Regions from separate parts of the Mesorhizobium sp. M8A.F.Ca.ET.207.01.1.1 genome, predicted to be linked through region 1. Evidence: predicted binding sites of a transcription regulator. Region 1 holds the regulator's gene; each other region holds the start of a gene.
The links. The regulator PhoB, encoded in region 1, activates phosphate uptake and scavenging genes when phosphate is short. The targets are predictions, from matches to a motif close to TGTCATNNANCTGTCAT.

Region 1 (9,926 bases):
CTGGTCATTCCGGTCGTGGTGCGCACCACCGAGGACATGCTCAACCTGGTGCCGAACGCGCTGCGTGAAGCCGGCACCGCGATCGGCGCGCCGCGCTGGGTGGTCATCAAATCTGTCGCTTACCGCGCCGCGCTCTCCGGCATCGTCACCGGCATATTGCTCGCCATCGCCCGCATCTCCGGCGAGACGGCGCCGCTGCTCTTCACCGCGCTCAACAACCAGTTCTGGTCGAGCAATCTCAACGCGCCGATGGCCAGCCTGCCTGTCACCATCTTCCAGTTCGCTCTCAGCCCCTATGAGGAATGGCAGCAACTGGCATGGACCGGCGCACTCATAATCACCCTGACGGTTCTCGGCCTGAGCATTTTCGCCCGCAGCCTTACCGGACGCAGAGAGGACAGATGAAACCGATGTTGTCCACCGAGTTGAACACGCCCGAAGTGGCCGTGGATAAGGCCAAGATCGAGGTCAAGAACCTCAACTTCTACTACGGCCAGTCGAAGGCGTTGAAGGATATCAGCCTGTCGCTGCCCGAGCGCAGCGTCACCGCCTTCATCGGCCCGTCGGGCTGCGGGAAGTCGACGCTGCTGCGCGTCTTCAACCGCATCTACGAGCTCTACCCGAAGCAGAGCGCCGACGGCCAGGTGCTGCTCGACGGCCAGAACATCCTCGACCGCTCGCAGGATCTCAATCTCCTGCGCACCAAGATCGGCATGGTGTTCCAGAAGCCGACGCCGTTCCCGATGTCGATCTACGAGAACATCGCTTTCGGCGTCCGTCTCTACGAGAAGATCAGCAAGTCCGAGATGGACGGCCGTGTCGAACAGGCGCTGAAGCGCGCGGCATTGTGGACCGAGGTCAAGGACAAGCTCAACGCCAGCGGCCTCAGCCTGTCGGGCGGCCAGCAGCAGCGTCTTTGCATCGCCCGCACCGTGGCGGTGAAGCCGGAAGTCATCCTGCTCGACGAACCAGCCTCGGCGCTCGATCCGCTGTCGACCGCCAAGATCGAGGAACTGATCGACGAGCTGCAGGCCGACTACACGATCGTCATCGTCACCCACAACATGCAGCAGGCGGCGCGCGTGTCGCGCCAGACGGCGTTCATGTATCTGGGCGAACTGGTCGAATTCGACAAGACCGAGAAGATCTTCACGTCGCCTCGCGAGAAGCGCACGCAGGACTACATCACCGGCCGCTTCGGCTGATATCACGCATACGAGGACCAGGATCATGGCCGAACACACAGTCGCAGCCTTCGATGAGGATCTCGGACAGATCAGCAGGCTGATCAGCGACATGGGCGATCTCGCCGGCACGATGGTCGGCGGCGCCACCAAGGCTCTGCTGAATTCCGACAACGCGCTGGCACAGCGCGTCGTCTCCGACGACGCCATCATGGATGCGCGCCAGCGCGAACTCGACGACCGCGCCATCACCCTGATCGCCAAGCGCCAGCCGATGGCCGACGATCTGCGTCATGTCGTCGGCTCGATCCGCATGGCGGGCGACCTCGAGCGCATCGGCGACCTTGCCAAGAACATCGCCAAGCGTGTCGGTTCCGTCGGCCTCACCGCCACGCCGCGCGACCTGTCGCACTCGATCGATTCCATGGCGCAGCTGGTGCTGATCCAGGTGCAGGGCGTGGTCGAGGAATATGCGGCCGGCGATGCCGCCGCCCTCGCCAAGCTCAGGAATGACGACGAACGCATCGACGTCAAATACACCTCGGTGTTCCGCGAACTGCTGACCTACATGATGGAGGATCCGCGCAACATCACGGCTTGCACGCATCTCTTGTTCTGCGCCAAGAATCTCGAGCGCATCGGCGACCATGTGACCAACATCGCCGAGAATGCGTATTATGTGCTGACCGGAACGCAACTGCCCGCCAATCGTCCGAAGCAGGACGAGACGGCGATGTCGGCGCCGGCGGCTTGACGATAGGATGATCTGCCAATGATCGCGCCACGCATCATGGTGGTGGAGGACGAGGAGCCGCTCGGCGTGCTCCTCCGCTACAATCTGGAATCGGAAGGCTACCAGGTCGAGGTGGTGCCGCGCGGCGACGAAGCCGAGATCCGCCTCCAGGAGAATGTGCCCGACCTCCTGGTGCTCGACTGGATGGTGCCGGCTGTTTCCGGCATCGAACTCTGTCGGCGCCTGCGAATGCGGCCCGAGACCGAGAGGTTGCCGATCATCATGCTGACGGCGCGCGGTGAGGAGAGCGACCGCGTGCGTGGCCTTTCGACCGGCGCCGACGACTATCTGGTCAAGCCGTTCTCGACGCCGGAATTCATGGCCCGGGTCAAGGCGCTGCTGCGTCGCGCCAAGCCGGAAGTGCTGTCCAGCGTGCTCAAGGTCGGCGACATCGTGCTCGACCGTGAATCGCACCGGGTCTATCGCAAGAAGAGCGAAATCCGGCTCGGACCGACCGAGTTCCGGCTGCTCGAATTCATGATGCGCCATCCCGGCCGGGTGTTCTCGCGCAGCCAGTTGCTCGACAATGTCTGGGGCGAGACGATCTATATCGACGAGCGCACGGTGGACGTGCATGTCGGCCGGCTGCGCAAGGCGGTCAACAATGGCCGCATGCCCGACGTCATCCGCACCATCCGCGGGGCGGGCTACGCGATCAGGGAAGACTAGGTCGAGGGCGGCTACGCCCCTGACTTCGTCATCCACGAGCGGAGCAAGGAGCGAAGCGACGCGGCGCAGACCCGAGGATCCGTGCCGGGACCTCGACGCGTCGCCGCAGTGCAGAATTCTGCGCCGTTGCACTCTACGATCGAGGTCACGGCATGGATCCCAGGGTCTCCGCGACGCCGCTTCGCGGCTGCTCCGCCCAGGGATGACGACCTTGAGGGCGCTCGGCCAACCTCCAGCATTGGTGGTGATTCACCGGAGCGTTCGCTCAGGCGACGCTCTTCCCAGCACTGCCTCTCGCCTGCACGCCCGGCGCGAAAATCTCCTGGTCGACGAAGGTCAAGGCGCGCATGGCGCAGCCTTCGCGGATGAGCGGCAGTTCGTTCGGCTCGGTGTCGAAGGAAATCGATTCCGAATGCTGGCCGCCGGCGGTCTGGGCGATGGCCTCGCGCAAGGCCGGCTCGATCAGGTCGAAGGCGGCGGCACTGACACCGACCATGGCGACCGGCGCCGGGTCGATCAGCGCGAACAGGCTGCCCAGCCCATAGCCCAGCGCCTCGCCCGCCTTGCGATACGCTTCGCGCTCCGGTCCGTCTTTCTCCCTTGCCGTCGCGGCGAGTGTCCGCATCTGCGCGTCGCTGACATCGGCGACCGGTTCGGCGTCCTCGCCAAGCTGCCTGGCATTACGCCAGATGGCATAGTTGCCGGCATAGGCCTCGACGCAGCCGCGCCGCCCGCAACGGCAGAGCGCGCCGCCCGGGCGATGGATCATGTGGCCGAATTCGCCGCCCGATGAATGGGTGCCGGTGAACAGTTCGCCCTTGAGCACCAGGCCCATGCCGATGCCGTGCGAGAGCAGGATGGCGATGAAGTCGTCGCGGTAGCGTTGAGGGTCGCGCCAGCGCAACGCCACCGCCATCATGTTGCAGTCGTTCTCCATGGTGGCGGGGATGCCGAATTCGGCTTCGAGTATGTCGGCGAAGGCAATGTCCGTCTGCGGCGTGATCGGCGACCACAGCATGGCACGCGCCTCGGTGTCGGTGATGCCCTGGATCGCCAGCGCGATGCGGGCAACACTGCGGACATCGAGATCGGGGTCCTCGATGCGGCGGCGCACTATTGCCGTGCATTCGCCGATCAGCGCCTCGCGCGACATGGTCAGCGTGTCCAGCCGGCGCTGCTCCTCGGCGACCACCTGGCCGGCATAATCGATGACGGCGACGGATAGGAAATTCAGCGACAGCACCACGGTCATCACAGCCGCGGCCTCGGGGTTGAGGCCGAGGCCAACCTGCGGCCGGCCGCGTTTGAGTGAGCCGGCCTCGTTCGGCTTGCCTTCGGTCAGGATACCTTCGCCGATCAGGTCGGCGGATATCGCCGATATGGTCGAGTGGCTGAGGCCAGTGGTGGCGGCGATCTCGGTGCGCGAGGGCTGACCATCCCGGCGCACGGCTGCAATCACCATTGCGCGGTTGCGCCGGCGCAGATCGTCGTGGCGGATTCCCACCGACATGCTTTCCCTCCCGGTTGCCGCGGTTCTTGATCCCCCTCGAATACCTCCGGCAACAGGGTCAAACACTGGCAGAAGCGGCCGGTGCTGTCATTTATTTATTGCGAGGCTCGAAAAAAAATTTCCGGCACCTCAAAATCCATCAGAATCGATGTTGACAGTGTTCCGGTGATGGACCAGTGTTTTTTCGAGGCTCGAAAAAATAGAGCCTTTGTGCCGGCCTTCGGGCCAGTTTGGTCGCGCCATACGCGGCGCAGGGAGGATATCATGAAGAGATTCACAGCCGCCATCCTGGCGGGTGTCGCCATGTCGCTGACACTGGTGTCGGTCGCGCAGGCGAAGGACAAGGTCATCGGCGTTTCCTGGTCCAACTTCCAGGAAGAGCGCTGGAAGACCGACGAGGCCGCCATGAAGAAGGCGATCGAGGCCGCGGGCGACAAGTACATTTCCGCCGATGCGCAGTCCAATCCCGGCAAGCAGCTGACCGATGTCGAGAGCCTGATTTCGCAGGGCGCCAATTCGCTGATCATCCTGGCGCAGGATGCCTCGGCCATCGGTCCGGCGGTGCAGAAAGCGCTCGACGAGGGCATTCCGGTCGTCGGCTATGACCGCCTGATCGAAAACAAGGACGTCTTCTACCTGACCTTCGACAACAAGGAAGTCGGCCGCATGCAGGCCCGCGAAGTGTTCAAGGTGAAGCCTGAAGGCAACTACGTCTTCATCAAGGGCTCGGGTGCCGACCCGAATGCCGACTTCCTGTTCTCGGGCTCGATGGAAGTGCTGAAGGAAGCCATCGACTCGGGCAAGATCAAGAATGTCGGCGAGGCCTATACGGACGGCTGGCTGCCCGCCAACGCCCAGAAGAACATGGAGCAGTTCCTCACCGCCAATGACAACAAGGTCGACGCGGTGGTCGCGGCCAATGACGGCACCGCCGGCGGCGTCGTCGCGGCGCTGACGGCGCAGGGGCTCGCCGGCACCGTGCCGGTCTCTGGCCAGGACGGCGACCACGCCGCGCTCAACCGCATCGCGCTCGGCACCCAGACCGTGTCGGTGTGGAAGGACGCCCGTGAACTCGGCAAGAACGCCGCCGAGATCGCCTCGCAGCTCGCCGACGGCAAGAAGATGACCGACATCGCCGGCGTGAAGGACTTCACGACGCCTGGCGGCAACACCGTCAAGTCGCTGTTCCTGACCCCGGTCGCCATCACCAAGGATAATCTCAACCTCGTCATCGACGCCGGCTGGATCAAGAAGGACGAAGTCTGCGCGGGCGTCGCCGCCGGCAGCGTTGCGGCCTGCAACTGAGTTTGACCGCTTGAAGAAATGAAGGCGCCGCGGCCCAAAGCCGCGGCGTTTTCTCAAAAAGATTTGTGTTTCCGCATCACGCGGATAGCTTCTAGGCTGGCTTCGGCATCCGCGTAGACGGCCAGCCGGTTGGAGGAAATCATGACCGATACGACGTCCAACCCGCAGGCCGATACCGCGCGCGCCTCGGAACTCGGCGCGGTCGCCCGGTTCCTGAAGGCGACCGAGATCGACACCCGCATGCTCGGCATGATCGGCGCCCTGCTGCTGATCTGGGTCGCGCTGCATGTGATTTCGAGCCTGCGTCTCGGCGTCAATCCGCTCGATTTCGACAGCCGCACGTTTCTCACGCCGCGCAATCTGTGGAACCTGTCGGTGCAGACGTCCGCGGTCGCCATCATGGCTTGTGGCATGGTGCTGGTCATCGTCATGCGCAACATCGACCTGTCCGTCGGTTCCGCCGAGGGCCTGATCGGCATGGTCATGGGTTTTGCGCAGGTGCATTTCCTGGTTCGGTTCGTGGGGCTTGAACTCGGCAACCCATGGATCTGGGTCCTGGCTCTGGTCATCGGCCTGGCGCTCGGCCTTTTGATCGGCGCCTTCCAGGGCTTCGTCATTGCCTATCTCGAAGTGCCGGCCTTCATCGTCACGCTGGGCGGCCTGCTGGTCTGGCGCGGCGCCGCCTGGTGGGTCACGTCAGGCCAGACGGTGGCACCGCTCGACGCCACCTTCCAGCTGATGGGCGGCGGCCCGGCCGGATCGATCGGCGCCACCTGGAGCTGGGTCGTGGGCATCGTCGCCTGCCTGGCCGTCGTGTTCGCGCTGTTCAACGGGCGCGTGCAGCGCAAGCGCTTCCGCTTCCCGCTGCGGCCGGTCTGGGCCGAGACGCTGCTCGGCGCCGTCACCTGCGCCGTCATCATGGGCGCGGTCTGGCTGGCCAACTCCTATCCATGGCCGATCGGCATCGTGAACCGCTACGCGGCCGCCAACAACATCACCGTACCCGAGGGCGGCCTGTTCATCGCCCACGGCATCGCGATACCGGTGCTGATGGCGGTCGCCGTCGGCCTGGTCATGACCTTCATCACCAACCGCACCCGTTTCGGCCGTTATGTCTTTGCCATAGGCGGCAATCCGGAAGCGGCCAATCTCGCCGGCATCAACACGCGCTGGATCACCATGAAGGTGTTCATGATCATGGGCGTGCTGGCCACGATCGCAGCCGCCATTTCGTCGGCCCGGCAGAACTCCTCCACCAATGTGCTTGGCACATTGGACGAGCTGCTCGTCATTGCCGCGGCCGTCATCGGCGGCACGTCGCTTGCCGGCGGCTCGGGAACGATCATCGGCGCCATGCTCGGCGCATTGCTGATGCAGTCGCTGCAGTCGGGCATGGTGCTGCTCGGCGTCGACTCGCCGCTGCAGAGCATCGTCGTCGGCGCCGTGCTGGTCATCGCGGTGTGGCTCGATACCGTCTATCGCAAGCGGGTTTAGGGATACGATCATGGCTGACAAAACCGCTCCCGCAACTGCCCCCGCAACCGCCCCCATGGGCACGCCGCTGGTCGACATGCGCAACATCTCGATCGCCTTCGGCGGCATCCGTGCCGTCGACGACGCGTCGATCGACCTTTTCCCGGGCGAGGTCGTAGCGCTGCTCGGCCACAACGGCGCCGGCAAGTCGACGCTGATCAAGATCCTGTCCGGTGCCTACAAGCGCGATGCCGGCCAGATCTTCGTCAATGGCGAGGAGGCAGCGATCTCCAACCCGCGCGACGCCAAGAAATACGGCATCGAGACGATCTACCAGACGCTGGCGCTGGCCGACAATGTCGATGCCGCCGCCAATCTGTTCCTCGGCCGCGAGCTGATGACCGCCTGGGGCACGCTCGACGACGTCGCCATGGAGGCCGAGGCGCGCAAGGTGATGGGGCGGCTCAATCCCCGCTTCCAGCGCTTCAAGGAGCCGGTGATCAAACTGTCAGGCGGACAGCGGCAGTCGGTGGCGATCGCACGCGCCATCCTGTTCAACGCCCGCATCCTGATCATGGACGAGCCGACGGCGGCACTCGGCCCCCAGGAAACGGCACAGGTCGGCGAACTGGTCAGGCAGCTCAAGTCCGACGGCATCGGCATTTTCCTGATCAGCCACGACATCCACGACGTGTTCGAGCTCGCCGACCGGGTTTGCGTGATGAAGAACGGCCAGGTGGTCGGCACGGCACGCACCACGGACGTCACCCAGGACGAAGTGCTGGGCATGATCATCCTGGGCAAATGTCCTCCAGGTGCCATACCGGGGCCGGGGGCGCTGAGGATCGCCGCCTGAGGCCGGCCGCAGGCCGGCCGGGCCGCTCGGGCACGCCCCGTTGCCGTTCACGTGATATGCCAGTGATCACGATGGCTTGGCCTGACCATTGTGTTGGCCCGGCGACTTGCCCATAAAGGTCCTGTTTTGCTCATGGACCGCATCATCCGTTGAAGAAGCTTTTTCCAATCGTCGCGTTCATAGCCGTTGCATTGATCAGCATGACCATGGCGGGGTTCGCTTATTTCGCGACGCAGGAGGCCGCCCGCATTAAGTTCGAAGGGGCGGCCGATGACGCCCTCAACCGGATCGAGAGCCGCATCGACCTGCATCTGTCGCTGTTGCGCTCGACACAGGCCCTGTTCGATGCGCGCAACGGCGATATTTCCCAGAGCGAGTTCAAGGCCTTCTTCAAGGCGCTGGATATCGACAGCAATTTTGCCGGCCTGCGCGGCATCGGCTTCCTGCGGCTGGTCAAGACGGGCGACGAAGCCGCAGTGGAGCGCGACATCCTCCACGATTTCGGCGCCAGCCATCCGGTCTATCCGGATACGACGCAGCCCTGGCGCACGCCGATAGCCCTTTTCGAGCCGCTGGATCCGTCCAACCAGGCCAGCATCGGCTATGACATGTTCAGCGAGCCGGTGCGGCGCGTGGCGATCGAAAAGGCGATGGCCGACGACCAGCAGCATGCAAGCGGGCTGGTGCAGCTCGGCCAGGGCACGGGCGTCGCGCAGACCTTCACCGGGTTCCTGGTCTTCGTGCGGCTCAATGTAGAAACGGCGCCGGAGGTCATCAACGCATCGCGATCCTCGACCGCCGGCTTTCTCTATGCCGCCTTCCGGGCCCGGGACCTGTTCCAGATCGCGCTGAGCCGTGCGCCGCTGCTGCCGGTCAACACAGAGATTTACGACGGAGCGGTGAACGGCGACAATCTGTTGTTCCGCTCGGAGACGCCACCGGTTTCATCCCTGGGAGACCGGCTGCTGGTCACCCGCAAGATGACCGTGGCGGGGCGCCCTTGGACCGTTTTGTTCAGGCCGACCAGCGCCTTCTCGCAACCCTCGTCGCGCGCCATCCCCGTCATGCTGGGAATGTTCGGCCTGCTCCTGGCCGGTGCCATCGCTCTGGTGGCGCGCTACCAGGAGCGGGCCTATGACGCGGTATCGGCCTTGCATGAGACAATGGAAAAGAGCCTGCTCGAAAAGGACCTGATGCTGCAGGAGATGAAGCATCGCATCAAGAACTCGATCACCAGGGTGCTGGCGATCGCGCGGCAGACGGCGTCGCGGGCCACCGACGTCAATGAGTTCTCCGCTTCCTTCTCGGCCAGGCTGCAGGCGATGGCCGCCTCGCAGGATATGCTGACGCGCTCGCGCTGGCAGAAAGCCGACCTTGCCGATCTGCTGCGAATCGAGCTCGGCCAGGTGTTCGGCAAGGAACTGCCGGAGGGTCTCCTGTCAGGCCCGGAGGTGCTGCTCGACGAAACCACGACGCAGGCGCTTGGCCTGACCTTTCACGAACTCGCCACCAATGCGCTGAAATATGGTGAAGCCGGCAATTCCGCCAATTCCTCCAAGGGAGATTGGGCGCTGAAAGTGAACTGGTCGCTGGAAGGGCGTGGGCGCGAGCGGATGCTGGCGCTGAACTGGCGGGAAGTCGGGAAAAACAGGATCGAGGCGCCGGCCGTAACCGGATTCGGCACCAAACTGATCGACCTCAACGTCACGCGCGAATTGCGCGGCACGATCAAGCGCGATTTCCAGGCTGACGGCCTGAAGGTGGAAATCAGAATTCCGTTGGTCGGCTAAAATCCTGCCGGTCGCCAGCGTCGAACGCTAAGAAAATCCGGAGGCCGGACACGGCCCCCGGATCTGTATTCCATCAGAGCGGTTCAGCGTTTCATGGAATCGCCGAACAGCGCCTGGAAATGCTTCGATCGCTGAATTAGTTGCAGCGGGCCGTGTAGATCCGGCCGCGATGATCGCGATACTGGCAGTAGCCGTTGCGCAGGTTGCGAACCAGCAGGCCGGACCCGGCACCGACGGCCGCGCCGATCAGCGCGCCCTTGCCGCCGCCGACCAATCCGCCTACGCCCGCGCCGATCAAGCCGCCGCCGACGACGTCCTGCTCAGTCGTGGTGCAGCCGCTGACGGC
Region 2 (9,926 bases), on a different contig from region 1:
GATGTAGCCCGCGGCCAGCCAGCGCAGCGGCCGCGCCGGCGCCACCCGGATCGCCGCCACCACGAGGCCGATCAGGCCGCCGCCGGCAAAGGCGATCAGCGCCAGAAGGATTGTCCAACGCGTTGCCAGAAGCAGGAACATCAGTTCGTTGGGGCCAAAATCGCGCAGGCTCATGATCTAGAGCCTGTTCCATCCCGATGGAATCGGGATGCGGCTCTATCTTCTTGCTTGAGCATGATCTCCTCCGAAAACCGGATTCCACTTTTCGGGATCATGCTCAGACCTTCCAGCGGAACATGAGCTTGCCGATGCCGGCAAAGAACAGGCTGGCCGCCTGCACCAGCACGAAATAGATGATGGCGATGACGATATAGACCTCGAAGCTGCGGAAGGTCTGCATGACGAGGTTGTTGGCCACCGCCGTCAGTTCTTCCGCGGCGATGGCGCCGACGATCGAGGTGCCCATGATCTGCAGGATGAACTGCGCCGACAGCGATGGGTAGACGGCGCGCGCCGCCGGCACCAGAACGACATGGCGGATGATGCGGTAGCGGCTGAGGCCGAGCGACTTGGCCGCTTCGATCTGCCCTTCGGGGATGGCCTCGATTCCGGCGCGCAGGATCTCGGTGGCGTAGGCGCCGAGATGGATCGACAGCGCCACGACCGCCGCCGTGTTGCTCGACAGTTTGAAGCCGAACAGCGGCAGCGAGAAGAAGACGAAATAAAGCTGGATCAAGAGCGGCGTGTTGCGGATCATCTCGACATAGGCAGCGATGAGCCACGACAGGAAGCGTGGGCCAAAACTGCGTCCGACGGCGCCAAGGACACCGATGGCGGTGCCGAACAGGATCGACAGCGCCGCCAGCTGGATGGACTTCTCCAGGCCGCGCAGCAACAGATCGAGATGCACCAGGATCTGGCCGAATTGCAGGGCGGTTTGCATGGGCATTCCGTCACGAGGTCGAGAAAGCGGGGCTGCTGCCATGCGCGGTCCCGCCGTGGAATGACGCGATCAGAAGACCGGCAGCACCGGCAGTGGCTGGTTGCGATACTTCATCGACAATGCATCCAGCGTGCCGTCCGCCTTCATGGTGAACAGCCAGGTGTTGATCCACTGGCGCAGATTGTCGTTGCCCTTGGCGACGCCGATGCCGAAGTAGAAGGTCTTCAGCACGTATTTCTGCTCGAAGGCGTCGCCGTTCCCGGCTTTCTTCAGGTAGATTTCGCCGTAATCACCGCCGCCCATGGCGTCGATCTGGCCCGACACCATCGCCTGCAGCAGCGAGGAATAGTCGTCGAAGCGCAGGATCTCGATGCCCGGATTGGCTTCGGCGGCCTTGGTCAGCAATCCGTCCTCGCCGGTGCCGCGCGTCAGGCCAACCTTCTTGCCGACGAGGTCGGCAACGCCCTTGATCGAGGTGCTCTTCGGCGCGATCACCACCGCCGACTGGCCGGCATAGGGAATCGAATAGTCGATCTGGATGGCGCGCGCCGGCGTGATCGAGAAGATCGAGATCACCGCATCGACCTGCTTGGTCAGCAAAGCCGGAATCCGGCCCGGCGAGGTGACGGTGACGAATTCCATAGGCACGCCCAGCGCCTCGCCCATCTTGTTGGCGACCTCGATGTCGAAGCCGGTCGGTTTCAGATTGGCGTCGAGAAAGCCGTAGGGCGGCGTGGTTGTGTCGATGGCAACGACCAGCTTGCCGCGCGAAATGATCTCATCGACCGACTGTGCCGAAGCGATCGACGGCAGCAGCGCCGACAGCGCCAGCACGATGCCGGCTAGCATCGCGTCCCTCAGGAAAGTCCGCATGTTTTCCTCCCATGCATTTTCTGGCGCCTCGTGTCGATATCGACGGTGCGGGGCGCCTGGCCACCCGACGATTTGAAACAGCTCGCTCGCGGACATCCCTTGCAAACCGGAGAGTCAGCGGCTCCTCTGCGAGTTATAATGGTATGCTATTATAATATTATTTGTCTGTCCATGCGCGTTCCGCTAGGGGGCTTCGCATTTGATACCGGTACCATATTTTTCATTTTGGACGTGAGTCAAGGGTGCCGGGGCAAGACGATGATGATCCCCGTGGCGCCGCTGAAGGCTGTCCGCTACCGGTGAGCGTGGCGTGCGGCGCGGCGAACGCTTTGCAAAAGGATGGCAAGGCAGCCGACGAGCAGGAGGGCGCCGCCGAGCAGCGGCGGCAATGCGAGCAGCTTCACCCCCGCGGTAACCGCGGCCACCAGGACCAGCGCCAGCAGCGCCAGACTGCCGTCATCGACGAACATGCCGAAGAATTCCCTGGCGACAAGGCGAAGGACGTTCATCGGGCGAGCCCTCCGGCGGCTGTGGGATTGGTGCCGCGCAGCCAGCGCACCATGGCGAAGGATGCCAGCGCGACGATGGCGAAGATGGCGAGCAGAGCAAGATCGGCGCCCGGCCAGTCGGCGCCGATGCCCTCGCCGGTCCAGAAGATGCCGAAGCTGGTCAGCATCAGGCCGACCACGAATTTGAGGGCGTTTTCCGGCACGCGCGCCAGCGGCCGGTGGACAGCGAGACCGGCAAGCATCACCAGGACGAAGGCGGCCAACGCGCCCATGCTCGCGTAAAATGTCTGCCCATGCGCGGCGCCGACAGCGATGACGATGAACACCACCTCCACCCCCTCGAGCAGCACCGCCTTGAACGAGGCCAGCCCGGCGAGGTAGTCGGCGCGCCGATCGTCAGCCTGCCGGTGCAGCGCGGCGGTTTCCTTGGCGAAGGCCGCCTCTTCGTCATGCAGGGCGATGACGCCGACGCTGCGCAGGATGGCTTTTCGCAGCCAGCGCATGCCGAACAGGATTAGCAGCACCCCGACGATGAACTGCAGCGTGTTGATGGGGACAAGCGCCAGCAGCGGCCCGAACGCCAGCACCAGGGTTGCCAGCACTGCCAGAGCCAGCGCAGCACCCGTCAAGGCCGGACGCCAGCTGCGTGTCACCCCGACCGCGAGCACAATGGTGAAGGCTTCGACGACCTCGACCAGGGAGGCGAGAAATGCCGCCGTGACTGTCGAGAGGATGGGTGTCAGTGTCTGCATCAAGGCTTCCTGTCTTGCTCGACCCTGATTCCCTGGGGGCGAATTCCCGGATCGTAGTCCAGAATCACCCTACGCGGCCAGCAGCCCAAAGCGTTCCGGCGGCAGCGCAAGCAGACGGGTGAAACTGGCCTCGATCAGATCAGCCCCGACATGTCGGAGAAGGCCATTGCCTTGCGTAGCAGCTCGGCGAAGCGCTCACCGGCCACCTCGCGCGGACCGCTGTTGTCGATCGAGGTGACGCCAGGGCCGGACAAGGTCACACTGGCGCTGCGCGCCAGCCGTGCCAGCACTTCGCCGCGCGACTCGCGGCCGCGCATCGCCAGCCGCTCGGCCAGCACCTGGGGCGAAGCGGTGATCTCGACGATCGCCAGATTGGCATAGCGTTCGCGCAAGGTGGGGATGACCGCGCGCGATACGTTGGCAACGGCGACGTGGCCATTGGAAACGGACCAGTCGACATCGGCGGGCAGGCCGTAGCGCAGGCCATGCGCTTCCCAGGAGATGGCGAAGGCGCCATCGGCCTCGGCCTCGGCGAAGGCGGCGTCGGCCAGCGTGTCGTGATCCTCGCTCGCCGCATCGCTCGGCCTGGTGATGACGCGGCGAACGAACTCCAGCTGCGTCTCGTCGGCGAAAAGCGCCTTGGCGTAACCGATCACCGTGTCCTTGCCGGCACCGCTAGGGCCTACGACGGCAACAAAGACGCCATGACGGATCGGAAAGGTTTCGGCGGACAGTTCGCGCTCGATCAAGGCCGACACCATCATGCCACCCGGCATCCCTGCCGCCACACGGTGCGCACGACCGGAACATGATCGTCGACGCGCACCCGCACCAGATCGGCGCGGCGTCCCTGTTCGATGATCCCGCGGTCGTCAAGGCCTACGGCCTGCGCCGGGTTCTTCGAGACCATGGCGACGGCCTGCGGCAGCGAAATGCCTTCGACCATGTCGCCGAGGAAGAAGGCCGACTGGATCAGGCTGAAGGGGATGTAGTCGGACGACAGGATGTCAAGCAGGCCGTCACTGGCCAGGGTGCGTGCCGAAACATTGCCCGAATGCGAGGCGCCGCGCATGACATTGGGCGCGCCCATCAGCACGCCGAGCCCGGCGGCCTTCGAGGCCCGCGCCGCTTCCTCTGTGGTCGGGAACTCGGCGACCCTCACGCCCTGCTCGATGGCCTCGTCGACATGAGCCGACGTGGCGTCGTCATGGCTGGCGAGCACGATGCCGCGCTCCTGGCAGGCGGCGGCGATGAAGACGCGGTTCGGTCCTGAATTGAGTGCCGACTCGCCCATCCGCTTCTCGCAAAATTTCTTGAAATCCTGATCCGAGAGCTTCAGCTTGCGCTGGTAGTAGTAGGCGTAGGTTTCAAGGTTGACGAACTGGCGCTGGCCGGGCGCATGATCCATCAGCGACGCCAGTTTCACCCTGTCGTCTGTCTCGAAATTGGCGAAGGCCCTCAGGCAGTCCGGTGCCGAGACTTCGCAGCGCAGATGGATGAAATGGTCTGCCCGCAGCCGCTCCTGCTGGACACTGTCCTCGATCGCATTGGCCAGCTTGCGGATGTCGTCCGATGTTAGGTCGGCGTCCTCGTCCATGCCGACGCGGAGCGCATCGAGCACGGTGGTGATGCCGGCGGTCGCCACCTGCGCGTCATGGGCAAGCACCGCGGCGATCGGGTTCCAGCGCACTTTCGGCCGTGGCGCATAGTGGCCCTCGAGATGGTCGGTGTGGAGTTCGACCAGTCCTGGAATGATGAAGTCGCCGCCCATGTTCTCGCCGGTCCGGGCCGCGCCGGCATCGATGCCGGCGATAAAGCCGTCGCGCAACACCAGCGAGCCTTCGACGATCTCGTCGGCAAGAACGATGCGGGCGTTGGAAAGAACAGTTTCGGCGGTCATTGCGGCTGGTCCTTGCTTCTTCCGGCGCCTGTCAGGCGGTTTTTCTGGCCGGGCGGCGTCCAAGCGCGTGCTGGGACAGCACCATGAACGGCGCACCGGGTTCGAGTTCGACAAACAATGTCAGCGCATCCACCAGCACGGGCTGGCGCAACACATCGGCGAAAAGGCCGTCGATCGCCGCGCGCAGGCGAGGGCTTTCCTGTGGCCCGGCCCGGCCCGACAGGGTCATGTGGAAGCGGAAGGTCTCGAAAACATAGGGATAGCCCCACTGGCAGAGATTGCGAAACTCGGCAGGCTTCAGCAAATCCGGGCTGCGCCGCTCGATCTCGGCCTCGCTCAACGGCGCGCGAAACCGGTCGAAATCGCGCACGACGTCGTCGGCGAAGCGGTTGAGCGGAGGCAGCGGACCATCCGGCACCAGCGCGAAGAAGCTGTCGATCTGGCTGACGACCAGACGCGGGATCGTCACAACCGGCGTTGTTTCGGCAAAATGGTCTAGCGCCGCGCGCAGCGAAGCCTCGGTCTCGGTGGCGGCCAGGCGGAAGGGCGCTTTCAGCGTGGCGTGAAAGCCATAGCGGCGCGCCGAAGCGGTGTGGAAGGCCACCTCCGCCGCCGACAGGTCGGCCACGGCCTCAACCGGGCCGGTCGCGGCACCGAACGGGTCGCGGCCCAGCCAGTTGGCGGCGATACGCGCCAGCAGCTCGTCCTGCCTGGGGGTGAAATAGATGGCATAACGCATGGGAAGTCCTCGTCAGAAACGTTGCCATAGGTGATTTCCATGACGGATTGACGAAGCTTTGAAGGGTTTTCGAAGGCAAATCGACCCTCAGGGTCGTTAGCCGACGATTTTTCCCAACTGGACCAACAAATTCAACCGGAAACGCATAACGGTCAGGCCTTCATCAACCATTCGTGCTCGGGCGCGTTGTGGAATTTCCACGTCCGCTTCGGCCCGGCCATCACATTGAGGTAATAGAGGTCATAGCCATGGCAGGCGGCACAAGGGTGATAGCCCTTGGGCACCAGCACGACATCGCCGTCCTCGATCGCCATGGCTTCGTCCAGCGCGCGCCGGCCATCCTTGTCGGCGTCGGTATAGACGCGCTGGAAGGCAAAACCCTGCGGCGGGTTGAGGCGGTGGTAGTAGGTTTCCTCGAGATAGGATTCAGCGGGCAGATTGTCCTGGTCGTGCTTGTGCGGCGGGTAGCTCGACGTGTGGCCGCCGGGCGTGATGACCTCGACCACCAGCAGCGAGTCGGCCGGCTGCCCCTCAGGCAGGATGTTGGTGACGTAGCGCGTGTTGGTGCCCTTGCCGCGCACCTCCTGGCCGAGATCGTCCGGCCCGATCACCCGGACCGGCAAGCCGCCGCCAAGGCCGGGCGCCGAGCATACCGCGAGTTCCAGCTCGGTATCGGCCGTCACCGACCAGTCCGATCCCTGCGGCACGTAGACCGACCACGGCTTGCCCTCGAAAGGCGACATGCGCTCGCCGAGCAGGCCGAGATCCTTGCCGCCGGCTTTTGCCGTACCCTTGCCGGTCACGAAGACCAGGCAGACTTCGCGGTCGTCCGACTGTCCCGAGGCGCTCTGGCCGGGCTTCAGCCGATGCAGATCGAAACCGACATAGGTCCAGCCAGCGCCTTGCGGCGTGACATGCGCGACGCGGCCATTGCCCTTGTCGGCTTTGACGAGCAGTTTCGACATTTTTGTCTCTCCTATCGCAAATCTTCGAGATCGGCCGAAGCCTCCCAACTTCGTCATCCTAGGGCGTAGCAGGAGCGAAGCTCCGTCGCGGAGACCCTAGGATCCATTCCGTGACCCCGCAGCGGAGCGGAGCGGAATTCTGCACCGTCGCAACGCTTCAATCCAACGGCATGGATCCTAGGGTCTGCGCCGCGTCGCTGCGCTCCTTGCTCTGCCCTAGGATGACGAAGCGAGGAGCGTTTCGGCCAATCACCAACGTATGCGATCCGTTACGCACGTATCCAATCCACTGGAACTTCTTCCATCATTCCTTGGGTTCGATGCCGACCTTGGGTTCCTCAGGCGTCGCCTTCGCCTCCTCCACGGGCTTGTACAGATAAAAAAACTGCCAAACGGCATAGCCGGCGAAGCCCAGCGCAATCACGCCCCAGAACGGCGTGCCGCTGGCGAACTCGATGATCAACCAGATGACGCAGACCGCGACGACGGCGATGCGCCGCCAGAGCGGCCGGAAGAACGGGTGTTCATAATCTTTCATCGCGCCATCCGAGAGTTGCTGGACCAGTTCTCAGATAAGCCACCCGTGGCGACCAATCCAGCCTTCAGGCATTCGGGAAGCCCTGCGTCTCGACCGTGTAGCCGGCAGCGGTCATCACCCGCATCAGCTCCTTGTAGCCGACCTGCGCCATCTTGAGCGGCGGGTTCTTCCTGGGGTCCTGCTCGGCTTCGACCACGAACCAGCCTTCATAGCCGTGGTCGGCGAAGCGCTGCACGATGGCGCCGAAATCGAGCGAGCCGTCGCCCGGCACGGTGAAGGCGCCGAGCGCCACGGCGTCGAGGAAGGACTGCTTCCCACGGTCGAGCTTGTCAATCACATCCATGCGCACATCCTTCACATGGACATGGCTGATGCGCTTGTGGTGGTTGTCGATGGCGCGCAGCACATCGCCGCCGGCAAACGCCAGATGGCCGGCATCGAGCAGCAGCGGGATTCCTTCGCCGGAATGGCGCATGAAGGCGTCGAGTTCCGGCTCGGTCTCGACTACCGCCGCCATGTGGTGGTGGTAGGAAAGCGGCATGCCTTGCTCGGCGCACCATTCGCCGAATTCCGTCAGGCGCCGCGCGTAGGCCTTCATTTCGTCGCCCGAAAGCTTCGGCTTGGTGGCGAGCGGCCTGGAGCGGTCGCCCTGGATCGAGCGTCCGACCTCGCCATAGACGATGCAGGGCGCGTCGACCGCCTTGAACAGGTCGATCATCGGCTGGATGCGGTCCTTGTTCGCAGCCATCTCCTCGTCGACCAGCGTGCCGGAAAACCAGCCGCCGCATAGCGTGACGTCGGCGGCCTTCAGGATCGGCAGCATCACCTTTGGGTCCTTGGGAAAGCGCCGGCCCATTTCCATGCCGGTGAAACCGGCAGAGCGCGACTGGCGCAGACACTCTTCCAGCGACACGTCATCGCTCAGTTCGGCAAGATCGTCGTTCCACCATGCGATGGGGGACATGCCCAGTTTGGCTTTCAAGTCGTCACTCCGGGTTAGAACTGCTTATTACCTGTTGGTTGGCGCTGCTCCTCATCCGCCTGCCGGCACCTTCTCCCCGTATAGGAACGGGGAGAAGGAAGGAGCTTCAGCGCCGGCGTCAATCGCCGATGGTCTGCATCTGCCGCTTCTCGTCATAGGCCTTGCGCGCCGCGTTCACCTGCGGCCGCACCGAGACCTCGGGCACCGCCACGTCCCACCAGTGCCCGCCGGCATCGGTGGAAACCAGCGGGTCGGTGTCGATGACCAGCACGGTGGTGCGGTCGTTCTTTTTCGCCTGAGCCAGCGCCGTCTCCAGCCCGGCGATCGACGAAACTTTTTCTGATATCGCGCCCATGCTGGCGGCATGCGCGGCAAAGTCGACATCGGGCAGGATCTCGTGGCGCGAGTCCTTCAACAGGTTGTTGAAGTTGGCACCGCCGGTCGCCATCTGCAGCCGGTTGATGCAGCCGAACCCCCTGTTGTCGAGCAGCACGATGGTCAGTTTCAGGCCGAGCATCACCGAGGTGGCGATCTCGGAATTCAGCATCAGATAGGAGCCGTCGCCGATCATGACGACGATCTCCTCGTTGGGCTTGGCCATCTTGGTGCCGAGCCCGCCGGCGATCTCGTACCCCATGGTCGAAAAGCCGTATTCGGCATGGTAGGAGCCGGGCGCGCCCGCCTGCCAAAGCTTGTGCAATTCGCCCGGCAGCCCGCCGGCCGCGTGCAGCAGCGTCACGCCGGAACCCATGGCGCGCTGCACGGCGCCGATCACCTGCGCGTCGGACGGGAACGCGGCGTTGGTCGACGCCGTCACCTTGGCCGCTTCGGCCTCCCAGGCCTTCTTGCCGCTGGCCGCATTGTCGGCCCAGGCGGCAGGCGCCTTCCAGCCTTTCAGCGCGGCGCCCAATTCGGCGAGCCCTTCCGCGGCGTCAGCGACCAGCGGCAGCGCCCGGTGCTTGCCGGCGTCGAAGGGCTGTACGTTGAGCCCGATGATGGTCTTGCCGGAATTCTTGAACAGCGCCCATGAGCCGGTGGTGAAATCCTGCAGGCGCGTGCCGATGGCGAGTACGACGTCGGCCTCTTCGGCCAGCCGGTTGGCGGCCGAGGTGCCGGTGACGCCGACCGCCGCCATGTTGAGCTTGTGATCGTCCGGCAGCGAGGACTTGCCGCCTTGCGTCTCGCAGACCGGAATGCCGGCGCCTTCGGCGAACTTCGCCAGTTCGTCGGAAGCCTGCGAATAGAGAACGCCGCCGCCGGCGATGATCAGCGGCTTCCTGGCTCCCTTGAGTGCCGTGACGGCGGCGGCCAATTCGCCACGGTCCGGGCGCGGCCGGCGCTGGCGCCAGACCCGCACGGCAAAGAAGCTCTCGGGATAGTCATAGGCCTCGGCCTGTACGTCCTGGCAGAGCGACAGCGTCACCGGGCCGCAATCGGCCGGATCGGTCAGCACCTGCATGGCTCGGCTCAGCGCCGGTATGATCTGCTCCGGCCGCGTGATGCGGTCGAAATAGCGCGACACCGGCCGGAAACAGTCGTTGACCGTCGCGGTGCCGTCCGAAAAATCCTCGGCCTGCTGCAGCACCGGGTCGGGGATGCGGTTGGCGAAGACGTCGCCCGGCAAAAACAGGACGGGCAACCGGTTCACGTGGGCGAGTGCCGCCGCCGTCACCATGTTCAGCGCGCCGGGGCCGATCGAAGAGGTCGCGGCCATGAAGCGGCGAC
Region 3 (9,926 bases), on a different contig from region 1:
CGGGTTGAAAGCATTGGCGGACAGTTCGAAACCCTGACGGGGCCGAAGGGCACGAAATTGATGATCCGTCTTTCGGTCGAGGAGCAAGCATGATGGGCGCCATCCGCATCGCCATTGTCGACGACCATCCTCTCTTCCGCGAGGGTGTGACACGCAGCCTTTCGGAGATCGGAGGCTTCGAGGTGGTCGGAGAAGGGGCTACCGCGCAGGACGCGGAACGCATCGCCTCGACCGTGCAGCCCGACATATTGCTGCTCGACATTTCCATGCCCGGCGGCGGCCTGGCCGCGGTTGCAAGCATCCTTGCGGACCATCCCACCCAGAAGATCGTCATGCTGACCGTTTCGGAGGCCAATGCCGACGTGACCAAGGCCCTGAACGCGGGGGTGCATGGCTATATCCTCAAAGGAGTCGGATCGCGCTCGCTTGCCGATATCCTGCGCAACGTGGCGGCTGGCGAAAGCTATCTTTCGCCGATGTTGTCGGCCCGGCTGCTTTCCGATGTGCAGTCCCTGCAGCCCACCAACGGCGTGGCGGACCGGCTGCGGCAACTCACCGGCCGACAGACCGAAATCCTGCGGCTGGTGGCGGAAGGACTGAGCAACAAGGAAGTTGCCTTGCGCCTGGCGCTGCAGGAGAAGACCGTCAAGCACCACATGACGGGGGTGCTGTCGAAACTCAGCGTGCGGAACCGCACCGAGGCTGCCCTCATGATGCGCGAGTTTCGTGACCGCGAGAGGGACTTCTCATAAAGCGGTTTAGCGAAGCTACGCGCTTCTCCCGGGAAAACCGCTACGCACTTTTCATGGAATTGCTCCAAGTCATCGCAGCATTGGAACACAGCGCGAAAACGAGGTCACCTCCGCCGGGGGGCGGCGGAGGTGACGTGTGAAGCTGGTCGTTGCCTGTTGACCAGCTTCACAAGGCCTATATTTCAGAAGGCCGGGATTTCAGAAGGCCAGGATTCAAAGGGCCTTGAGACGGCTGACGTCGGCCGGTGTGGCCGGGCGGTCGATGATCGTGCGGTCGAGCGCATCCTTCATCCTGAAACGGCCGTTCTCGATCTTTTCCGTTAAGCCGTCGGGGTGGTGAACCGTAATCTTGTTGCCGTCCACGTCGACCTCGTCGCCAGTGGTGGCGTTGACATGGCTGCTCTTCCCGCCCTGGCCCTTGCCGGACCCCGAATTTCCGCCACCGTTGTCAGCGCCATTTCCGTTGCCGTTTCCATTGTTGCCGCCGCCGTTGCCGTTTCCATTGCTGCCGCCGCCACCGCCACCACCACCGCCGCCACCCTTGGCGAGCGCGGTCGCGGCCTCGATTCCAGGCACGAAGCCATGAAAGGCAATTCCATAGGGAGCGATGGTCAGCGCCAGAAGCGCAGCCGATCCGAAAGCCAGCCGGCAACAACGGGCCGTTATCGATCCGTGCATCCCTGAACTCCGTCGATTGAGCCGGTGCACCCACCCCAACGTTGCAGTGCAACCAACATCGCCGAAACACGTGGTGACCGGAAGCGACCTCCGACCGTTGCGTTTGTCTCCCAGGACCTTTGCAGGCGCAAGACTGGACTAAAGTCCGAGGTCCGGCGTGAAAAATGGTGTCGTGAGGCCGCGGCAGCGCCGATACCTTGTCACGAAAATGTGATCAGCCGACTGTAAGGCGGTCGATCAGGCAACAAGCTCCAGCCAATCCAGCCAGAGGCTCTCATGACCGAACATTGCTCCCCCGACGCCCGATTCCGCACCAGCCTGCTCGAGGAAAACGAAGGCCCGGCCAACAATCCCAGCGAAAACCGCACGATGGGCGAGATCATCGCCGCGCGGTTTTCGCGCCGGGGCTTCCTCAAGGGTTCGCTTGCCGTCTCGGCGATCGCCGCCACCGTCAGCCCGCTGGCGATGATCGCCGCCGACGATGCCCGCGCCGCGGAAAGCTCGGCCTTCAAGTTCGACGAGTTGGAGGCCGGCATCGACGACAAGCACCATGTCGCGCCGGGCTACGACGCCGATGTGTTGCTTCGCTGGGGCGATCCGCTGTTTGCCGATTCGCCGGAATTCGATCCGACCAAGCAGTCGGCACAAGCCCAGGCCAGGCAGTTCGGCTACAACAACGACTATGTCGGCTACATCGCGATCGATGGCTCGGCGGAACATGGCCTGCTGGTGGTCAACCACGAATACACCAACCCGCATCTGATGTTCCCGGGCATCGTCAAGATCGTCGAGAAGGACGGCAAGAAGGCGGCCGAGGTGGCGCCGCTCTCGAAGGAGCAGGTCGATGTCGAGATGGCCGCGCATGGCGGCACCATCGTCGAGATCCGCAAGGACGGCGGCAAATGGCAGGTTGTGCGTGACGGCAAGCTCAACCGCCGCATTACCTCCAACACCGAGATGGCGCTGTCCGGCCCGGTCGCCGGCCATGACCGCGTCAAGACCAATGCCGATCCGTCCGGCACGAAAGTCTTCGGCACGATCAACAACTGCGCCGGCGGCGTCACGCCCTGGGGCACCTATGTGATGGCCGAGGAGAACATCCATGGCTATTTCTCCGGCGAGCTGCCGGAAGGCCACAAGGAAGCCGCCAACTACAAGCGCCTCGGCATCCCGGAAGGCGCCTATGAATGGGGCACGCATTACGACCGCTTCAACCTCGCCAAGGAACCGAACGAGCCCAACCGCTTCGGCTGGATCGTCGAAGTCGATGTCAACGACCCGAATTCGGTGCCGCGCAAGCGCACCGCCATGGGCCGCTTCAAGCATGAGGGCGCCGAATCGATCGTCGCCAAGGACGGCCGCGTCGTCTTCTATCTCGGCGACGACGAGCGCTTCGACTATGTCTACAAATTCGTCACCAAGGGCATGTTCAATGCCGGCGACCGCGCAGCCAACAAGGACCTGCTCGACGACGGCACGCTGCATGTCGCCAAATTCGCCGAGGACGGCTCGGTCGAATGGATGCCGATCGTGTTCGGCCAGGGTCCGCTGACGGCGGAAAACGGCCTTGCCGGCCAGGCCGACGTGCTGATCGAGACGCGCCGCGCCGCCGACCTGCTTGGCGCCACCAAGATGGACCGGCCCGAAGACATCCAGCCCAATGCCGGCAACGGCAAGGTCTATGTCATGCTGACCAACAATTCCAAGCGCAAGGCCGATCAGGCCGACGCCGCCAACCCGCGCGCCGGGAATGCCTTCGGCCACATCATCGAGATCGTCGAGGACGGCGGCGATTTCGCCGCCACAAAGGGCAAGTGGGAAGTGCTGCTGAAATGCGGCGACCCGTCGGTGGCCGATGTCGGCGCCACCTTCTCCACCGCGACGACGGCCAATGGCTGGTTCGGCATGCCCGACAATTGCGCGATCGATTCGGCCGGGCGCCTGTGGGTCGCCACCGACGGCCAGGGCCCGAAGGCCACCGGCCGCACCGATGGCCTATGGGCGGTGGACACGGAAGGATCGGCGCGGGCGACCTCGAAACTGTTCTTCCGGGTGCCGATCGGCGCCGAGATGTGCGGCCCGCTGTTTACGCCGGACGATCAGACCGCCTTCGTCGCCGTCCAGCATCCGGGCGACGGCGGCGAGGACTGGGACGCGTTTGGCCGGCCCTCCTACTATGAGGACCCGTCGACCCGCTGGCCCGATTTCAACCCCGACATGCCGGTGCGGCCGGCGGTCGTGGCGATCACCAAGCAGGGCGGCGGCAAGATCGGCGTCTGACAGCGAGACAAAACGAGAGGGGCTTCGGCGATCCGCGGCCCCTCTTTTTTGCGCGGCATTGCATTCAAGCCTCGGGAAAGATTGGTAATTTACACATGGCGCCCTAAATCGCGATCAGGAGATCATCGCCATGCCCAAGTCGATCTACGACCGTGGCCTGCTCAAACCTGACGAAGTGGCCACGTTGCAACGTGTCTTCGATGAGGCCTGCCGCCGACGGCAAGCGCATCCCGAATCCACGGAGGCGCGTGAATTGGCGCTCACCTTGCTTGCCCTCTACAATGCCGGCATGGTCGACGAGGAGATGCTGACCGAGGCCGTCGGTTTCCGGCGGCTGGAGCCGAAATCAGCGTGAGGTGCCCGGCTGGCCGGGACCGGCGATGCGCCTGGCTATCGCCTTGGCCAATATGCCGGCATTGGCGAAGCAGCCGCGGATGCTCGGCCGCATGCCGGTGAACCACAGGCCCGGCAGTTTCGGATCGGCCTGGCCGCCGTTGAAGAGCGGAACGCCTTTCTCGTCGAGCACGCCGAGATTGCCGACCATGCGCTCCAGGCCGGTGCGGTAGCCCGTCGCGGCAATGACGATGTCGGGAGCGATCAGGCTGCCATTGGCCAGCATGACGCCATCGCGGGTGAACTCCCGTATCCCCGGCACCACCAGGATCCTGCCCGATTTGATGGCCTTGACGGCGCCATCATCGGCGGCGATCGCGGTGTAGTCCGAAGTCAGACGGCTGGCGCCGCCGGCAGGTGCCCGCGGCATGCCGAATTTGGTGAGATCGCCGAAAACCAGGCGCTGCGTCACCGCCATGACCGCATCGGCGACGCGCAGCGGCAAGCGCGCCATGAACGGCGAGAGGCGGTGCACGGCGATCTTGCCGATACGCTTGGGCAAGAGGGCGGGGCCGTTGCGGGCCGACAGCCAGATAGCGGCGGTATCGATGCCCGCCAGATGATTGAGGGCATCGAAGCCCGAATTGCCGGCGCCGACAACCAGCACCTTCTTGCCCGCATAGGTGTGGGCGTCGCCAAAATCGGCCGAATGGATGATCCGGCCCGCGAACGCTTCCATGCCCTTCCATTGCGGCGTGTAGGGCTCCCTGTCGCGGCCGGTTGCGACAACGACATGACGCGCCAGGCGCGAGCCGGCGCTGGTGCGCACGATCCAGTGGTCGCCCCCGGGGATGATGGCCTCGACGGAAATGCCAAACTCGACCGGCAAATGGTTCGCCTCATGGAAATCGTTCATATGGCGGATGACGACATCCCGGTGCGGAAAGGCGGGAGTACCCTTGGGATAGGTGAGGCCGGGCAGCGCCGAGAGATCGCGGTGGGTATTGAGGTGCAGCTGTTCGTGGCGCCGACGCCAGGGCTCGGCCAGCCGGCTTTCCTTCTCCAGGACCACCGTCGCCACGCCGGCCTTCATCAAGGCCCGCGCGACAGCCAGCCCCGCGGCGCCGGCGCCAATGACGATCGCCGGCTCGACAGCCAGCAACTGCTCCATCATCGTCCCGGGTGTCGTGTCAGCCATTCACACTCGAATCCCATTCGCCCTTGCGGCAACCCCGAAGGCACGCAGGCCGCTGTAACAGTTTGATCGCGCGCCGAGCCCGAACGGCAAATCGAAGCCGATTTTCAATGGGCCTGCGCCGAGCCGTGGTCTCGCCCCGGAGCATTCCGCCGCCGGGCGAAAACTACCGGATCGCGCAACCGCGGCCAAAACCACGACATGAAACGGTTGCCCGCTTCTGTCCGAATACATCCAGCCCTATATGGCATATCGGCGGCATCGGCGATAACCAGGTCGCGGCAAAGTGATTGATTCGAGGTCCGGGGGCTGGTGGACCTCTTCTGACGATGCAGGAATTCGAACCCGTAACCGACTCGGCTTCCCGCTAGAAATCAAGGCGCCACGGCGGTCTTGCGTGCCATTCAAGGCATGCGGCGCCGCAGACGGCACGCGGAATCTCGACCATGCCCTCCTTGCGGATCTATTTCGACAACATCCTCGAGGGCGCCTCGCCCAAGGTCGAGCGACTGGCGCTGACGCATGTCGAGCGGCTGGCGCTGGTGCGCCGCTATGGCGATTTCTCGCTCGCCTATTCCACCGCCGCGCAGCGCAAGCTTTCCTATTTTGGCGACGCCGACGGCTACATCGCCTTCGGCACCAAGATGAGGCATCATTTCGCGCTCGGCGATCCGGTGGCGGCGCCGGCGCAGCGGCCCGATTATATCAGACGCTTCGTCGAGCGTGCCGGCGGCCCATGGTTCGTGCAGATCGGCGAACAGACCGCCCAGGTCCTTGCCGGACTCGGCTACAAGGTCAACCGGCTGGGCATCGACACCCGCCTTGTCCTGCCCGACCATGATTTTTCCGGCAAGCGCAACGAGACCGTGCGCTATTCCGAGCGCTGGCTGCTGAAGAAAGGCTTTTCGTTCGAGGAGGACAAGCGCACGATCCATCTCGACGAGATCTCCCGGCTCTCCCAAAACTGGCGCGGCGACCGTATCGTCAAGCGCTGGGAGATGGGTTTTCTCAACCGTCCGTTTTACGAGCAGCTCGGCACCGACATGCGCCGTTTCGTCCTGCACGGTCCCGATGGCGACCTGGTCGCCCTGCTCGACTTCGATCCGCTGTTCGCCGACGGCAAGGTGATCGGCTACACCACCGCCTTCAAGCGCAAGCATATCGATGCCTCGCCGCATGCCGAGATCGGCCTGACCAAATTCGCCGTCGACCGCTTTCGCGAGGAAGGCGTTTCGGTGGTGACGCTCGGCCTGTCGCCGCTGGTCGATGTCGGCCCGAGCGGATTTGCCGAAAGCGAGTTCTGGCGCAACACCTTCCAGCGCGCCTACGACTCGCCCTGGATCAACCGCCGCAGGTTCAACCTGCAGGGACAGGCGGCATTCAAGCGCCGCTTCCATGGCGCCGAGGAGCCGGTCTATATCGCCTTTCGCGAGGGGGCCTACATCGAGATGCTGGGGCTGCTGCGGCTGGTCAAGGCCATCTGAGATCCGCCGATATTCAGGTGAGGCCGGCCTGCGCTGAATCTCACAAATCTCGGCTGCGGCTCAGGACGCCTTCAGCCGATCAGTTGCGCAGCCGGTAGCCGGTCCGGAAGATCCAGGCGACGATCGCGATGCAGGCGGCCAGGAACACCAGCGTCATGCCGAGACTGATGCCGACCGAGACGTCGGCCTTGCCGTAGAAACTCCAGCGAAAGCCGCTGATCAGGTAGACCACCGGATTGAACAGCGTAATCGTCTTCCAGATGCCTGGCAGCATGTGGATCGAATAGAAACTGCCGCCGAGGAAGGTCAGCGGGGTGACGATCAGCAGTGGCACCAACTGCAGCTGCTCGAAGCTTTTCGCCCAGATGCCGATGATGAAGCCGAACAGGCTGAAGGTGACCGCCGTCAGGATCAGGAAGGCGAGCATCCAGAACGGATGCTCGATCTGTAGCGGCACGAACAGCGAAGCCGTCGCCAGGATGATCAGGCCGAGGATGATCGACTTGGTCGCTGCCCCACCGACATAGGCAATGACGATCTCCAGATAGGAGACCGGAGCTGACAAAAGTTCGTAGATCGAGCCGACGAATTTCGGGAAATAGATGGCGAAGGAGGCGTTAGAGATCGACTGCGTCAAGAGCGACAGCATGATCAGTCCCGGCACGATGAAGGCGCCGTAGCTGATGCCGTCGATCTCGGTGATGCGCGAGCCAATGGCCGAGCCGAAGACGACGAAATAGAGCGATGTCGAGATGACCGGCGAGATGATGCTCTGCAGCACGGTGCGGAACGCACGCGCCATCTCGACCCGGTAGATCGCCCATACCGCGCGAAAATTAGGGGCCGCACGCAGGTTCATGGCTCTTGCCTCAGGAGATTGACGAAGATCTCTTCGAGCGAGCTGTTCTTGGTGTCGAGATCGCGGAACTGGATGCCGGCCGCCTCGAGATCCCTGATCAGCGAGGCGACGCCCGGCCGGTCGCTCTGGTTGTCATAGGTGTAGGTGAGTTGGGTGCCGTCCGGCGACAGTTCGAGCGCGTAGTGCGAGAGCCCATCGGGCACGCTGGCGAGCGGCGCGCGCAGCTCCGCCGTCATCTGCTTGCGGCCGAGCTTGCGCATCAGTTCGGCCTTGCCTTCGACCAGGATGATTTCGCCGCGGTTGATGACGCCGACGCGGTCGGCCATGGCCTCGGCTTCCTCGATATAGTGCGTGGTGAGGATGATGGTGACGCCGTCCTCGCGCAACCGGCGCACCATCTCCCACATGTCCTGGCGCAGCTCGACGTCGACGCCGGCGGTCGGCTCGTCGAGGAACAGGATGCGCGGCTCGTGCGACAGCGCCTTGGCGATCATCAACCGCCGCTTCATGCCGCCCGACAGGGTGATCGCCTTGGCGTCCTTCTTGTCCCAGAGCGACAGATCGCGCAGCACCTTCTCGACAAAGGCCGGATTGGCCGGCTTGCCGAACAGGCCGCGGCTGTAATTGACCGTTGCCCAGACGCTCTCGAAGGCGTCGATGGTGAGTTCCTGCGGCACCAACCCGATCAGGCTGCGCGCGGCGCGATAGTCCTTGTTGATGTCGTGCCCGTCGACCGTGACGGTGCCCGACGAGCGGTTGACGATGCCGCAGACGATCGAGATCAGCGTCGTCTTGCCGGCGCCGTTGGGGCCGAGCAGGGCGAAAATCTCGCCCCGCTGGATATCGAGATTGACTTCCTTGAGCGCGGTGAAGCCGGTGGCGTAGGTCTTGGAGACCCCGGAAATGGACAGAATGGAGGGCATGGTTGAAAACGGCTGCCTGAAAGAGGTGACTTCATATAGGCCTGTTGTCGCCCGGTGCAACCGCAAGTCAATGCCGCTGCTGCCAGTTCTCGACACCGGGGCGCGGGCAGCCTGAAGACAGATCGCCTGCATCCGGTAAAATTGTCCTGTGGCGTTCAGCCTCGCGGCAGGACGCCGCTTTGACCTGCCCCCGCTTCGGGCCTATCCTTCGCCAGTATTGGAGCAATTCCAGGAAAAGTGTAAAGAGGTTTTCTGCCCGGAGTTGCGTCGAAATAATAAGCAGCCGGAGCCCGCCATGGACCCGCTTATTCTCTCGCGCATGCAGTTCGGCGCGAATATTTCGTTTCATATCCTGTTTCCGACGATCACCATTGCCCTTGGCTGGGTGCTGCTGTTCTTCAAGCTGCGTTATAACGCGACCAATGATTCCGCCTGGATGCGCGCCTATTTCACCTGGGTGAAGGTGTTCGCGCTGTCCTTTGCCATGGGCGTGGTTTCGGGCGTCACCATGAGCTTCCAGTTCGGCACCAACTGGCCGGGCTACATGGAGCATGTCGGCAACATCGCCGGACCGCTGCTCGCCTACGAGATCCTCACCGCCTTCTTCCTCGAAGCGGCCTTCCTCGGCATCATGCTGTTCGGCTTCCGTCGCGTTTCCAACCGCGTCCACACGCTGGCGACGGTGCTGGTCGCCGGCGGTACCACGCTGTCGGCCTTCTGGATCATCGCGCTCAATTCCTGGATGCAGACCCCGGCCGGCTTCGAGATGCGCGATGGCGTGGCACATGCCGTCGACTGGTGGGCCATCGTCTTCAACCCGTCCATGCCCTACCGGCTGGTGCACATGCTGCTCGCCTCGGGGCTTACGGTCTCGTTCCTGATCGCTGGCCTGTCGGCGCTGCGCTACCTCAAGGGCGACCGTTCGGAATCGATGTGGAAGGCGCTGCGCACCGGCGTCTTCACCGCCGCCGTCCTGATCCCGATCCAGATCCTGGCCGGCGACCAGCATGGGCTCAACACGTTGGAACACCAGCCGCAGAAGATCGCGGCCATGGAGGCCAACTGGAACACCGGCCCCAACGTGCCGCTGGTGCTGTTCGCGCTGCCCGACGAGGCGGCGAAGGAAAACAGATTCGAGGTCGCGATTCCGGATGGGGCCAGCCTTATCCTGCGGCACGGCACCGACGGCGTGGTGCCAGGGCTGAACGACTACCCCGGCAACCACCCGCCGGTCTTTCCGCTCTTCTGGAGCTTCCGCATCATGGTCGGCACCGGGCTTTTGATGCTCGCCGTCTCGTTGTCGGCCGCCTTCTTCCTCAAGCGCCGGCATTCGCTGCCCAGGCCGCTCGCCCTGCTGATGGTGCCGATGGCGCTGTCGGGCTGGCTGGCGACACTGGCCGGCTGGTACACGACCGAGATCGG

Region 2: EN850_RS10230 (DUF1045 domain-containing protein) is a predicted target of PhoB. The motif match lies at 5,756-5,772, and genes of this name have one in related genera.
Region 3: EN850_RS09120 (PhoX family phosphatase) is a predicted target of PhoB. The motif match lies at 1,629-1,645, and genes of this name have one in related genera.

Annotation. Positions count from the first base shown of each region.
Region 1 is NZ_SRUS01000009.1:75,277-85,202, reverse strand. It holds gene pstA (phosphate ABC transporter permease PstA) at 1-405, shown strand, start outside; gene pstB (phosphate ABC transporter ATP-binding protein PstB) at 402-1,205, shown strand; gene phoU (phosphate signaling complex protein PhoU) at 1,231-1,938, shown strand; gene phoB (phosphate regulon transcriptional regulator PhoB) at 1,957-2,646, shown strand; gene EN850_RS24770 (ROK family protein) at 2,912-4,156, opposite strand; gene xylF (D-xylose ABC transporter substrate-binding protein) at 4,421-5,461, shown strand; gene EN850_RS24760 (sugar ABC transporter permease) at 5,603-6,955, shown strand; gene EN850_RS24755 (ATP-binding cassette domain-containing protein) at 6,966-7,790, shown strand; gene EN850_RS24750 (CHASE domain-containing protein) at 7,940-9,580, shown strand; gene EN850_RS24745 (YMGG-like glycine zipper-containing protein) at 9,717-9,926, opposite strand, start outside.
Region 2 is NZ_SRUS01000003.1:314,287-324,212, reverse strand. It holds gene EN850_RS10265 (amino acid ABC transporter permease) at 1-174, opposite strand, end outside; gene EN850_RS10260 (amino acid ABC transporter permease) at 278-943, opposite strand; gene EN850_RS10255 (transporter substrate-binding domain-containing protein) at 1,013-1,816, opposite strand; gene EN850_RS10250 (hypothetical protein) at 2,110-2,325, opposite strand; gene EN850_RS10245 (COG4280 domain-containing protein) at 2,322-3,077, opposite strand; gene phnN (phosphonate metabolism protein/1,5-bisphosphokinase (PRPP-forming) PhnN) at 3,212-3,841, opposite strand; gene EN850_RS10235 (alpha-D-ribose 1-methylphosphonate 5-triphosphate diphosphatase) at 3,838-4,977, opposite strand; gene EN850_RS10230 (DUF1045 domain-containing protein) at 5,009-5,716, opposite strand; gene iolB (5-deoxy-glucuronate isomerase) at 5,869-6,681, opposite strand; gene EN850_RS10215 (DUF3329 domain-containing protein) at 6,986-7,219, opposite strand; gene iolE (myo-inosose-2 dehydratase) at 7,284-8,201, opposite strand; gene iolD (3D-(3,5/4)-trihydroxycyclohexane-1,2-dione acylhydrolase (decyclizing)) at 8,320-9,926, opposite strand, start outside.
Region 3 is NZ_SRUS01000003.1:88,758-98,683, reverse strand. It holds gene EN850_RS09135 (sensor histidine kinase) at 1-93, shown strand, start outside; gene EN850_RS09130 (response regulator transcription factor) at 90-752, shown strand; gene EN850_RS36305 (hypothetical protein) at 966-1,430, opposite strand; gene EN850_RS09120 (PhoX family phosphatase) at 1,707-3,710, shown strand; gene EN850_RS09115 (hypothetical protein) at 3,841-4,065, shown strand; gene EN850_RS09110 (NAD(P)/FAD-dependent oxidoreductase) at 4,057-5,241, opposite strand; gene EN850_RS09105 (phosphatidylglycerol lysyltransferase domain-containing protein) at 5,685-6,722, shown strand; gene EN850_RS09100 (ABC transporter permease) at 6,802-7,581, opposite strand; gene EN850_RS09095 (ABC transporter ATP-binding protein) at 7,578-8,504, opposite strand; gene EN850_RS09090 (cytochrome ubiquinol oxidase subunit I) at 8,800-9,926, shown strand, end outside.